Regions from separate parts of the Zoogloea sp. GDB6 genome, predicted to be linked through region 2. Evidence: predicted binding sites of a transcription regulator. Region 2 holds the regulator's gene; each other region holds the start of a gene.
What was found. The regulator sigma-54, encoded in region 2, starts transcription at its own class of promoters, with help from an activator protein. The targets are predictions, from matches to a motif close to TGGCACGCTTNCTGCTNA.
Positions count from the first base shown of each region.

Region 1: AC1PQG_RS25490 (P-II family nitrogen regulator) is a predicted target of sigma-54. The motif match lies at 1,963-1,980, and genes of this name have one in related genera.
Region 3: AC1PQG_RS19325 (PEP-CTERM sorting domain-containing protein) is a predicted target of sigma-54. The motif match lies at 1,610-1,627, and genes of this name have one in related genera.

Region 1 is NZ_CM161497.1:5,582,973-5,587,251, forward strand. It holds gene AC1PQG_RS25485 (ammonium transporter) at 8-1,507, opposite strand; gene AC1PQG_RS25490 (P-II family nitrogen regulator) at 1,518-1,856, opposite strand; gene AC1PQG_RS25495 (hypothetical protein) at 2,242-2,421, shown strand; gene AC1PQG_RS25500 (sensor domain-containing diguanylate cyclase) at 2,631-4,130, shown strand; gene AC1PQG_RS25505 (hypothetical protein) at 4,137-4,279, opposite strand, start outside.
Region 2 is NZ_CM161497.1:69,161-73,439, reverse strand. It holds gene recA (recombinase RecA) at 1-255, shown strand, start outside; gene recX (recombination regulator RecX) at 281-730, shown strand; gene lptB (LPS export ABC transporter ATP-binding protein) at 717-1,439, shown strand; gene AC1PQG_RS00325 (RNA polymerase factor sigma-54) at 1,455-2,915, shown strand; gene hpf (ribosome hibernation-promoting factor, HPF/YfiA family) at 2,932-3,255, shown strand; gene ptsN (PTS IIA-like nitrogen regulatory protein PtsN) at 3,415-3,900, shown strand; gene hprK (HPr(Ser) kinase/phosphatase) at 3,869-4,279, shown strand, end outside.
Region 3 is NZ_CM161497.1:4,250,248-4,254,526, forward strand. It holds gene AC1PQG_RS19320 (monovalent cation:proton antiporter-2 (CPA2) family protein) at 1-1,377, opposite strand, end outside; gene AC1PQG_RS19325 (PEP-CTERM sorting domain-containing protein) at 1,686-2,852, shown strand; gene cysB (HTH-type transcriptional regulator CysB) at 3,025-3,966, opposite strand; gene AC1PQG_RS19335 (sulfite exporter TauE/SafE family protein) at 4,099-4,279, shown strand, end outside.

The DNA of each region.
Region 1 (4,279 bases), 250 kb from region 2:
CATGGGCTCAGTCGTGGTAGGCAGACTCGCCGTGGGTGCTCAGGTCAAGGCCTTCGCGTTCCGCGTCTTCCTCGACCCGCAGGCCGATGACCATATCCACCAGCTTGAAGGCGATGTAGGACACCACGCCGGACCACACCACTGCAGTACCCACGCCCCACGCCTGGGCAACCAGCTGGGCGCCCATGTCGTACGGGGCGACGGCGTTGGCGACGTAGTCGTAGACGCCGGTCCCGCCCAGTTCGGGGGAGGCGAAAACACCAGTCAGCAGCGCACCGAGGATGCCGCCGACGCCATGCACGCCGAACACGTCCAGGGTGTCGTCCATGCCGAGCATGCGCTTGAGGCCATTGACGCCCCAGTAGCACACCAGGCCGCCGAGCAGCCCCATGATGATGGCGCCCATCGGGCCGACCAGGCCGCAGGCCGGGGTGATTACCACGAGGCCGGCGATGGCGCCGGAGACCGCGCCGAGCATCGACGGCTTGCCCTTGAAGATGGCTTCGATCAACGTCCATGCGACGGTTGCGGCGCAGGTGGCCACCAGCGTGTTGAAGAAGGCCAGGCCCGCGGTGGCGCCGGCTTCCAGGGACGAACCGACGTTGAAGCCGAACCAGCCGACCCACAGCAGGGAGCCGCCGACCATCGTCATCGTCAGGCTGTGCGGGGCCATCGATTCACGGCGGTAGCCGAGGCGCGGGCCGATCATGAAGGCGCCGATCAGCGCGGCGATGCCGGCGTTGATGTGCACCACGGTGCCGCCGGCGAAGTCGAGGGCGCCCTTGTTGAACAGGAAGCCACCCACTTCAGCCGCCTTTTCCGCCGCTTCGGCAGAGGTGAAGGCATCCGGGCCGGCCCAGTACCACACCATGTGGGCCATCGGGATGTAGGAGAAGGTGAACCACAGCACCATGAAGGCCAGCACCGCGGTGAATTTGATGCGCTCGGCGAAGCCGCCGATGATCAGCGCCGGGGTGATCGCCGCGAAGGTCAGCTCGAAGGACGCGAAGATGTACTCCGGCAGCACGACGCCCTTGCTGAAGGTGGCGGCCACGGTGTCCGGCGTGACGCCCTTCATGAACAGCTTGTCGAAGCCACCGATGAAGGCATTGCCGTCCGTGAAGGCCAGGCTGTAGCCATAGACGGCCCACAGCACGCCGAGCAGGCAGAAGATCACCAGCGACTGCATGAGGATCGACAGCATGTTCTTGCTGCGGACCATGCCGCCGTAGAACAGGCCGAGGCCAGGGGCGGCCATCATCACCACCAGCAGCGTGGCGGTGATCAGCCAGGCGGTGTCGCCCTTGTTGGGCACGGGAGCGGGAGCGGCAGCGGCAGGGGCTGCCGGTGTTGCGGCAGTGGCGGTTGCGGCCGCGGCTGCCGGAGTGCTGGCTGTGTCGGCGGCGGCGCTGACGGTCGCCGCGGCAGCCGGGGCGTCGTCGGCCCAGCCGGGCATCGCGAAACAGAGGGCGAAAAGCAGGGTTGCCAGGGCAAGAATGCGTTTCATGGGAGCGCTCCTAAAGGGCTTCGAGACCGGCTTCGCCGGTGCGGATGCGGACGGCCTTCTCAAGGTCGAAGACGAAGATCTTTCCGTCGCCGATCTTGCCGGTGGCGGCGGCCTGCTCGATGGCGGCGATGGCGCTTTCCAGCACGTCGTCGGGCACGGCGACCTCCACTTTCACCTTGGGCAGGAAGTCCACGACGTACTCGGCACCCCGGTACAGCTCGGTGTGCCCCTTCTGGCGGCCGAAGCCTTTGACGTCGGTGACGGTGACGCCGTTTACGCCGACGGCATTGAGGGCCAGGCGGACCTCGTCGAGCTTGAACGGCTTGATGATTGCGCTAATCCATTTCATTGGAACCTCCAAGGGAGGCCCGGCGACCGCAAGGAAGCCGGACGGGATGTGGGCGGGTTTTTCATAGGCGGTATTGCATGTAAAGAACAAAAGTTTCATGCAAAGAAAAGCACGAGCTATGCCAAGCCGCAATCCCTACAAATGAAGGGGGTTTAACAAAATGAAAATAAAATTCATGCACTAAAACACGGCGCAGAGGTCAAAACTGCACCAAGTCGGGCAGCGGAAGTGGAGGGGCAAAGCGTCAGGGAGGCGTCGGGAAAACGAGAGAAAAGTCGCGAACCGGCGTGAGAGACAGGTTGTATCCTGCTTGGTACGTAATACGGTAATACTGGTATGTCGTTTGCTTGATGAAAACCGTATCTATGTTGAGGAGGGTTGCGATATGTTCTCTGCACTCTGGCAGTACTGCCTGGCCCGTCTGCGTGCCGGCCAGGCCTGGATCTCCGAGACGACCAACAATTCCCGTTCGGCGCGCCTCGCGACGATGGGCCTGCAAGGCCCCGCCGAGCAGGATGCGGGGGCCGACGGCCTGCATATGCAGCAGTTCGGGGGCTGGCGTTGAGGTGAGGGCACAGTCGTCCATATCCCGGCGTGTGAGACCACGTCGGGATAGCGGCGAGCCGGTCGTCTTGTTTCTTGGGTGCTGTCGCGGCAAAACGTTCCGCTGTTGCCGGCGAATCCGACACGGAGGAGGGGGCGGTGCGATGTACGTAGCGTGATTTATTTCACGCACGGCTACGGAGGCTCAGGTCTTATTCTAGATTCCTATTCATGGTCAAATTCGACCGCGAGCGGGAGTCCATCATGTCCTTGACTGCGCCTGGGCTCACTGACGGCGTTCCCGCCGATCCAGCCGACGGCAGCGCCCTGTTCCTGTCGACGCTGACGGCCAGCCCGCGCGAAAGGCGCGTGGCGCTGACGGTCCTGGTGTTCTCCCTGCTGGTCTTCGCGCTGCTCGCCCCGTTCGCACGGGTGCCGTTGCCCCCGATCTGGGGCTTCATCCCGTGCTACGAGTCCTGGCTGGTAGCCACCGACCTGATCACCGCGGCGCTGCTGTTCAGCCAGTATCTTTCGTTCAATTCCCGCGCGTTGTTCGTGCTGGGCTGCGGCTATCTGTACGTGGCCTGCATGACCGTAGCTCATGCGCTGACCTTTCCGGGGCTGTTCACCTCCACCGGTTTGCTAGGTGCCGGCCCGCAGAGCACGGCCTGGCTGTACATGTTCTGGCACGGCGTCTTCCCGCTGTTCATCGTCGCCTACGCGTGCTTCAAGGGGCGGGACGATGTGTCCTCTGTGCTGCCGCGCCGTCTGCGTCTGCCGCTGTTGGCAGCGGGGGCGGGCATGGTGGCGTTGAGCGCCGGCTTCACTGCGCTGGCCACTGTCGGGCAGGACTTGCTGCCGGCGATCATGGACGGTAACCGTTACCGCTCGTCGATGTCGCTCGTGGTCGCCTCGATATGGGCCACCAGCCTGCTGGCGCTGGCCGTGCTGTGGTTCAGCCGGCCCCATTCGGTGCTCGACCTGTGGCTGATGATCATGGTGTGTGCGTCCTTGATCGACATCGCGCTGTCGGCGATGCTCAACGGCGGGCGCTTCGATCTTGGATTCTATGCCGGCCGCGTGTACGGCCTGCTGGCGGCGAGCTTCGTGCTGCTGGTGCTGCTGGTGGAAAGCGGCATCCTGTACCGTAAGCTGGTGCATTTGACCGAGACCCTCAAGCGCCTGACCGCGCAGGACGCGCTGACCGGCATCGGCAACCGGCGGGCCTTCGACGGCTCCCTCGATCTGGAGCTGCGCCGGGCGATGCGCAGCGGCCAGCCGCTGTCATTGCTGATGATCGATGTGGATCACTTCAAGGACTTCAACGACCATTTCGGCCATGTGGAAGGAGACCGCTGCCTGCAGATGGTCGCCAAGACCCTCAACGTGGCGGTCGTCCGTGCCGCCGACATGGTGGCCCGCTATGGCGGCGAGGAGTTCGTGGCGCTGCTGCCAGGCACTGATGAAACCGCCGCCGCCCAGGTGGCCGAGCGCCTGCGCAGTGCGGTGGCCGCGCTGCGCATCGTGCACCGCGGCACGCTGGAAAGCAGCCGGGTCACCGTCAGCATCGGCGTGGCCTGCTTGCGGCCGGCCTGGCCGGTGGAAAATCCGAACCACTCGATGAGTCCGGTCGGCATCGATCTGGTGGAGCGTGCCGACCGGGCGCTGTATGCCGCCAAGGAGGCCGGCCGCAACCGGGTGATCGTGGCGGCGGAGCCGCTGGTGAGATGACGGGGCTTACCTGGCGGCAGCCGCATCGCCGGGCAGGTGGGCGTGGCCGCTGTTGAACTCGATGCAGGCGCGCTCCTCGGCGTATTCGATGATCGTTTCCTTGCCGGCGTGCTTGGCCTCGCGCACCGCGTACACCACCGGGCGCGGCT
Region 2 (4,279 bases):
TTCGACATCCTGTACGGCGAGGGCACCTCCCGCGAAGGCGAGATCATCGATCTGGGCGTCCAGCACAAGTTCGTCGACAAGTCCGGCGCCTGGTACGCCTACAACGGCGAGAAGATCGGCCAGGGCAAGGACAACGCCCGCGAGTTCCTGAAGACCAACCCGCACATCGCCCGCGAGATCGAAAACAAGATCCGCGTGGCGGTCGGCCTGCCCGAGATGGCAGCGGTGGCTCCGGCAGCCGCAGCGACGGCCTGACGCAGCGGCCCCGGACGGCACGCCGATGGCTGCAAGCCTGCATGAGCGCGCACTGCGCTGCCTGGCCCAGCGGGAACACTCCCGCGCGGAGCTGGCGCGCAAGCTCGGCGCGCTCGGCAGCCCCGAGGAGGTCGATGCCGAGCTCGACCGCCTCGTGGACCTCGGCCTGCTGTCCGATGCCCGTTTCGCCGACGCCTACGTACGCTCCAAGGCCAGCCGCTTCGGCGCCGCCCGTCTGAAACTGGAACTGAGCCGCCGCGGGGTATCCTCCGAACTGATCGGCGACGCCATCGAGGAAAACACCGCCGAGAGCGAACTCGAACGAGCGCGCGACATCCACCGCCGAAAATTCGCCACTCTGCCCGCAGACGCGCGAGAATGGGCACGGCAGGCGAGATTCCTTCAAGGTCGCGGCTTTTCCACCGAAATCATTCGTAGAGTCCTGAAAGAACACCCCGGCGATGAGCCTGCTTAAAGTCAGCAACCTGCGCAAGAAGTACAAGGCCCGCACGGTCGTTCACGACGTCTCCTTCAACGTCGGCAGCGGCGAGGTGGTCGGTCTGCTCGGTCCCAACGGCGCCGGCAAGACCACCTGCTTCTACATGATCGTCGGTCTGGTGGCCGCCGACGGCGGTGAGATCACCCTCGACGACGAGGTGCTGACCCATCGCCCGATCCACCAGCGAGCTCGCCTCGGGCTGTCCTACCTGCCGCAGGAGATGAGCGTCTTCCGCAAGCTGACGGTGGCCGAGAACATCCAGGCAGTGCTTGAACTGCAGAGCCTCTCCAAGGCGCAGATCGCCAGCCGCCTCGACGAGCTGCTGAACGAGCTGGGCATCGAACACCTGCGCGACAGCACTGCGATCTCCCTATCCGGCGGCGAACGCCGGCGCTGCGAGATCGCCCGCGCGCTAGCCACCGATCCGCGCCTGATCCTGCTGGATGAACCCTTTGCCGGCGTCGATCCGATCGCCGTCATCGACATCCAGAAGATCATCCGTTTCCTGAAGGACAGGGGGATCGGTGTGTTGATCACCGACCACAACGTCCGTGAAACCCTCGGCATCTGCGACCGTGCCTTCATCATCAACGCCGGCGAAGTACTGGCCAGTGGCCGCCCGGACGAGATCGTTCACAACGAACAGGTTCGCCAGGTGTACCTCGGCGAGCACTTCAGGCTCTGAGGCCCGATACGACTCATGAAGCCCAGCCTCCAGCTCAAACTCTCCCAGCATCTCGCGCTGACGCCCCAGCTGCAGCAGTCCATCAAGCTGCTGCAGTTGTTGACCCTCGAACTCAACCAGGAGATCGAGAAGATCCTCCTGGAGAACCCCATGCTCGAACGGGAGGAGCCCGAGGGCGATCTCGGCTCGAGCCGCGTCGAGGCACCCGGCCCTGTGGCGCCAGCGGGCAGCGAAGCCGCCCACGAGCGCGAGCAGGAGCAATCCCGGGAGGCGGAACGCGAGCGCGAACCGGATCACGATTTCGACGGTAGCGGCGAAGCCGGTGAATGGGCTGCGGCGGGTAGTGGCGGGCAACGCGACGACGATGACGAGACCGACTTCCAGGAGTTCCAGGCCGCGGTGCCGTCCTTGCGCGACCACCTGGACGCCCAGGTTGCGCTGACCCCGCTGTCCGACCGGGATCGGGCGCTGGTGCGCTTCCTCATCGAGGCCCTCGACGACGACGGCTACCTCAGCCAGGACCTGGCCGATCTGCTGCCGCTGTTGCCGCCAGAGCTGGAAATCGAGCTCGACGACCTCAAGATCGCGCTGCGCCAGATCCAGAGCCTGGACCCGGCCGGCATCGGCGCCCAGGACGTGGGCCAGTGCCTGGCCCTGCAACTGCATACCCAGCCCCCCAGCGAAGCCCGAGACCTGGCCATCGCCATCGTCAGCGAACATCTCGAACTGCTGGCCGCCCGCGACTTCCTGAAGATCAAGCGCGCACTGCGCTGCAGCGACGACACGCTGCGCGAGGCCCACGCGCTGATCCTCGGCCTCAACCCGCGCCCCGGCGCCCAGTTCTCCCAGGCCGACACCCGCTACGTGGTCCCCGACGTGGTGGTCCGCAAGATGCGCAACAACTGGGTCGTCAGCCTCAATCCGGACGCGATGCCACGCCTGCGCATCAATCAGCTGTATGCCCAGATCCTGCGCGACAACCGCGGCGCCAGCGGCTCCCTGTCCAGCCACCTGCAGGAAGCACGCTGGCTGATCAAGAACGTGCAACAGCGTTTCGACACCATCCAGCGGGTTTCGCAAGCGATCGTTGACCGCCAGCGCCAGTTCTTCGATTATGGCGATGTGGCAATGCGACCGCTGACCCTGCGGGAAATTGCCGAACAGCTGGATCTACACGAATCCACCGTTTCGCGGGTGACCACCCAAAAGTACATGGCCACACCGCGGGGCATTTTCGAGTTCAAGTATTTTTTCGGCAGTCACGTTGCCACCGACAGCGGTGGGGCTGCTTCCTCGACGGCGATTCGGGCGCTGATTCGCCAGCTCGTGGGAGCGGAAGACAAGAAGAAACCCTTGTCCGACGCCAAGATTGCCGAGTTGTTGGGCCAGCAGGGTATCGTCGTGGCGCGTCGGACAATTGCAAAATACCGCGAGTCCCTCGATATTCCGCCGGTCAGTCTGCGCAAAACCATCTGACAGAAAGGTAGCAACCATGAACCTCAACATCACGGGGCATCACGTCGAAGTTACGCCGGCCATCCGCGAGTACGTTACGAGCAAGCTGGACCGCGTGATCCGTCACTTCGACAACGTCACCAGCGTCGGCGTGATCCTCTCGGTGGAAAAGCTGCGTCAGAAGGCCGAAGTCACCGTGCACGTGCGCGGCAAGGACATCTACGTCGAGAACGAAGATGCCGACATGTACGCAGCCATCGACGGGCTGATTGACAAGCTCGACCGTCAGGTCCTGAAGTACAAGGACAAGACCAGCGACCACGGTCACGACTCCCTGAAGCAGCACCTCGCCGAGTCCTGATTCCCGGCGCTAAGTAATACGCTTTTCCCCGGGACCGTTGTGGCTATAATGCGCCCCAATTGACACAACGGCCCCGGCGGCCTCCGCCTCCGGATCTTCCTGAATCGCCTTTCACCGGCAACCTGTGTCGGACCGTTCCGCACACGGGAGAGTCCTCGCATGAACCTCATCGCCAAACTTCTGCCGCCGACCAACGTGGTCGTCGGGCTCGAGGCGAGCAGCAAGAAGCGCGCTTTCGAGCAAGCCGGCCTGCTGTTCGAGAACAACCACGGCATCGGCCGCAGCACCGTCTTCGACAGCCTGTTTGCCCGCGAGAAGCTCGGCTCGACCGGCCTCGGCCAGGGCATCGCCATTCCCCACGGCCGCATCAAGGGCCTCAAGGAGGCGCTGGGTGCCTTCATCCGCCTCGCCGACCCCGTTCCCTTCGACGCCCCCGACGGACGTCCCGTATCGATGCTGTTCGTGCTGCTGGTGCCCGAGCAGGCCAACGAACACCATCTTCAACTGCTGTCCGAACTGGCTCAGATGTTCAGCGACCGCAGCTTCCGAGAACAATTGATGAGCGCGCCCGATGCCCAGGCGGCCCACACCCTTTTCGCCCAATGGGGCAGCCATGCGTCAGACGACGGTCAGCCGGCTGTTTGACGACAATCTGGAGCGCCTGCGGCTGCGCCACATCTGCGGCAGCCTGGCGACCCGTATTTCGGTCTCCGAAGACCGCATCTGGCCTGCCGACATGGTCGGCCACCTCAACCTGATCCACCCGGACCGCCTGCAGATCCTCGGCTCCTCCGAGATGGCCTGGGCCCGCCGCCAGACCCGCGAGAAGGTCATCCACCACGTCAGGGAGATCCTTTCCTACGCCCCGCCGGCACTCATCGTCGCCGACGACGAGGAGATCCCGAGCATCATCCGCACGCTGTGCGCAAACGAGGACATCGCCCTCTTCGCCAGCCCGCTGCCGTCCGCCAATGTCATCGACCTGCTGCGCAGCTACCTGTCGCGCCAGCTGGCCGAAAGGGTC
Region 3 (4,279 bases), 1.6 Mb from region 2:
GGCCTGGCCGATCTGCGCCGCATGCAAGAGATCCAGGTGGGCCGCATCGCCGTAGAAGACCTTGAGGCCGAAGCGGCGCACGGTATCCACCTGGCCGGCATCGGAGTCCAGCGCCGTGAAGCTGACGCCCCGCGCCAGCAACAGGCGCCCGACGACCTGCCCGACACGCCCGAAGCCGGCGATCACCACCTCGCTGCCGTCCTCCGGCATCTCGTCGAAGTCCCGCGGCACTTCATTCTTCTTGGCGGACTTGGCCAGCCAGTCGCCGAACATCAGCAGCAGCGGCGACACCGCCATCGACATCGCCACCACCAGCGTCAGCTTGTCGGCCTGCACCTCGCCGAGCACGCGGAAGGACTGGGCCGCATCGAACAGCACGAAGGCGAACTCACCACCCTGGGCCAGCACCAGGGCCAACAGGCGTGCGTCCGCTGTCGTGCCGCCGAACAGGCGCCGCAGCACGAACAGCACCACGCCCTTGACGACGATCAGCCCGGCGGTGAGCTGGGCGATCTGCCACGGGAACTTGAGCAGCAGGTCGAGGTTGGTGGACATCCCGACGGCCATGAAGAACAGGCCCAGCAGCAAACCCTGGAAAGGTGCGATGGCCGCTTCCAGTTCATGGCGGAATTCCGAGTCGGCCAGCAGCACGCCCGCCACGAAAGCCCCCAGGGACATGGACAGACCGCCCGCTTGCATCAACAGCGCCAGGCCCAGCACCGTCGCCAGCGCGGCGGCGGTAAACATCTCCCGACTATTCACCCGCGCCACGTGGCGGAACAGCATGTCCAGCGTCGGCCGGCCGATCACCGCCACCACCGCCAGCAAGCCGAGGCCGACCGCCGGATGGGTCAGTGCCGTCGACCGCCCGGTGCCGAACAGCGGGATCAGGGCCAGCAGCGGGATGACGGATAGATCCTGAAACAACAAAATCGCGAAAGCTTCGCGCCCATGACGAGTGGAAAGTTCGCGCCGCTCGGCCAGCGTCGGCAGCACGAAGGCCGTCGACGACAGGGCCAGGATGATCCCCACCACCGTCGCCGCCGGCCACGACAGGCCCAGATAGCGCCCGGCACCGGCCAGCGCCGCGGCGACCCCGAACAGTTGCAGCGCGCCGAGCCCGAACACCGAACGCCGCAAGGCCCACAGCCGCGAGGGCTTGAGTTCCAGGCCGATCACGAAGAGCAGCAGCACCACCCCGAGTTCGGCCGTGTGGAGCAGGTTGTCCGGGTCGCGCACCAGCTTCACCCCGAACGGACCGATCAGCACCCCAACCGCCAGATAGCCCAGCACCGTGCCCAGCCCGGCCCGCTTGAAGAAGGGAACGAGCAACACGGAGGCCAGCAGCAGGGCAGCAAGAGTGGTCAGGGATTGCATGGATATCTATGCACAACAATGGAATGCCGAGTCTCTCACAAACCGGAGACCCGGATGCCCGTGGAAGGATAAGGAAACAATACGACAGAAACTACGGGAGTAGTTCTATAGGGATTCGCCTTACAGGCGTGTCAGGAATCTTTACAGTCGCCTGATTTGGCAATATTCCAAAAAATTACAATTTTTAGAAAAAATCATATATCAGAGCCAATTAACAGCACTAAAGGCAATTTGGCACACTCCCTGCTAAATATTCGACAGAATCACAAAACCCACCGCCGATTCTTCATAAACGCAGGAGACTGGATATGAAACTCAATAAAAACAAGATGTTGGTGGCAGCGACCATTGCGTCGGCTTGCTTTACGTCGGGCGCTGGCGCAGCCGGTACCTTCACGCTGCCGGCGGGCCAGTACTTCACGTACGGCAACACCAACTCCTACTCGCTGCCGGTGGCCGCCTACTATTATGACCAAGCCCATGGCGGTGGCACGGGTCCGGGCAGCCCCTATTATGTCGGGTCGTCCCCGGGTGCCATCAAGGATCTGGTCGTCATCTACACCGGAGCCAGCGGCACCGACGTGACCACCAATGCGATGGGCTTCGAGGATGCCTACGGCACCCCCAACGGCTCCTCCCCCCAATTCGCATCCACCGATGGCACCAACGTCACCCCTCCGACCGGCGTCGCGTCCAAGGGCATCCAGACCGTCTATAGCAACACCTGGGACGCCAGTCTCGACGCACTCAGCAAGTTCCTGAACGGTGGCACACCGATCTTCTTCTTCAACAACAACGATACGAACAAGGATCAGGATCTGGCCATTTGGGCCAAGCTGTGGATCACCGATGCGAACGGCAATCTGGTCAATCGCTTCCTGTATCTGAGCAATCAGAACATCAATACGAACACCGACCAGCCCTATGGCACGCCCGGCGTTCCCGCCGGCGATGCGACCATCTACAATCCGGGCGGCGCAGCATTGAGCGTATCGGGGTCCGGGGCGGAAGGCGGCGTTGCCAGCGGCGGCGTATCGCCCACCGCCAGTGGCACCAGCCCCTATGACACGAGCTATGTCAGATCCGGCGGCGACGTGCTGATCTGCGACGCTACCCAAGTGGTCGTGACCCCCTCGACTCCCTGCAGCGGCAAGACCACGGCCATCAACCACAACCTGGGCGCAAACCAGGTCGCTTACGCGGCCGACCTGCCCCTGCTGGATACGTGGCTGGCTGATCTGGTCTCGCAACAGGTCAACCTGAGCAAGTACTCGCTGCACCTGCAGCTCAATCTCGGCTGCGACTCCCAGTTCAACGGCGCCTGTACGGAAGTGCAGATCGACAACGGTTACGAGCAGCTCTTCATGGGCAGCTCCAACTCCATCTATAACACCCCGGAGCCGGCTACGCTGTCACTGATGGGCCTGGGTCTGCTTGGCGCTTTCGCATCGCTCTTCCGTCGCAAGACGGCCTGATCAGGGCCTTTAAGGCTATACGGTCAAGCCGGCGCCCTGCGCTGCAGCAGCAGATCGCTGACGAGCCCCCGGACTTTCCGGGGGCTCCGTCTTTCCGGGCTTGCCAGAAGGCCGGGTGGAAGCCTCGGTACAACACGAGGCCGAAACGCAATTCCTGTAGCTCATAAGCAGGCTACAGCCCTGGGTCCTCACCACCTCCGGCGAGCGCCGCGTCCACCACCCGCCGGCTCAGGTGCGGGGCGAAGCACTCGATGAAGGCATAGATATATCCACGCAGCCAGGCGTTCTTGCGCAGACCGATGCGCGTCGTGCTCGATGCGAACAGGTGGGCCGCGTCCAGCATGCCCAACTCCTTGTCTGCCACCGGATCGTAGGCCATCTTGGCGATGATGCCGACGCCGAGGCCCATCGCCACGTAGGTCTTGATCACGTCCGAGTCGATGGCGGTGAGCACCACGTTGGGCTTCAGGCCCCGGCCGGTGAAGGCCTCGTTGATGCGGTTGCGGCCGGTGAAGGCGAAGTCATAGGTCACCAGCGGATAACGGGCGATGGCTTCCAGCGTCAGCGGCTGCGTCGCCAGGATCGGATGGCGCAGCGGCGCGACGACGCAGCGGTTCCACTGGTAACAGGGCAGCATCACGATGTCCTCGTGCTCGGCAATGGCCTCGGTGGCGATGGCGATGTCGGCCACGCCGGACAGCACGTATTCGCAGACCTGGCGCGGGTTGCCCTGATGGAAGGACAGACGCACGTTGGGGTAGCGTGTCATGAAGGCCTGCACCACCTTGGGCAGCGCATAGCGGGCCTGGGTATGTGTAAAGGCGATCGACAAACTGCCGCTCGCCTCGTTGCTGAACTCGGCGCCGACTTCGCGCAGGTTGTCCACTTCCTGGAGAATGCGCCCGACGATGGCCAACACCTGCTTGCCGGGCTCAGTGATGTCCACCAGGCGCTTGCCGTGGCGCACGAAGATCTCCACCCCCAGCTCCTCCTCCAGCACGCGGATCTGCTTCGACACGCCGGGCTGGGAGGTAAACAGCGCCTCGGCGGCCTCCGATACGTTGAGACCGTGGCGGGCCACCTCGAATACATAGCGCAACTGCTGGATGTTCATCGGCGCCAGACCTCGTGGAAGAACCTGAAAATAGAATATTAGAACTATAAGTTCTAAAGGTTTAACCTAAAACACCTTCTTTGCTCTAAAAACACGTTCTACGATGCGCCGCACAAGGAATTTGGGCTTATCATGAGTATCGCTTACACGATTGCCGGCTTCTCCGTGGGTGCCATCGTCGGTCTGACCGGCGTGGGCGGCGGGTCCCTGATGACGCCGTTGCTCGTCCTGCTGTTCGGCATCAACCCCTCCGTGGCCGTCGGGACCGACCTGCTCTACGCCGCCATCACGAAGGCCACCGGAACGGTCGCCC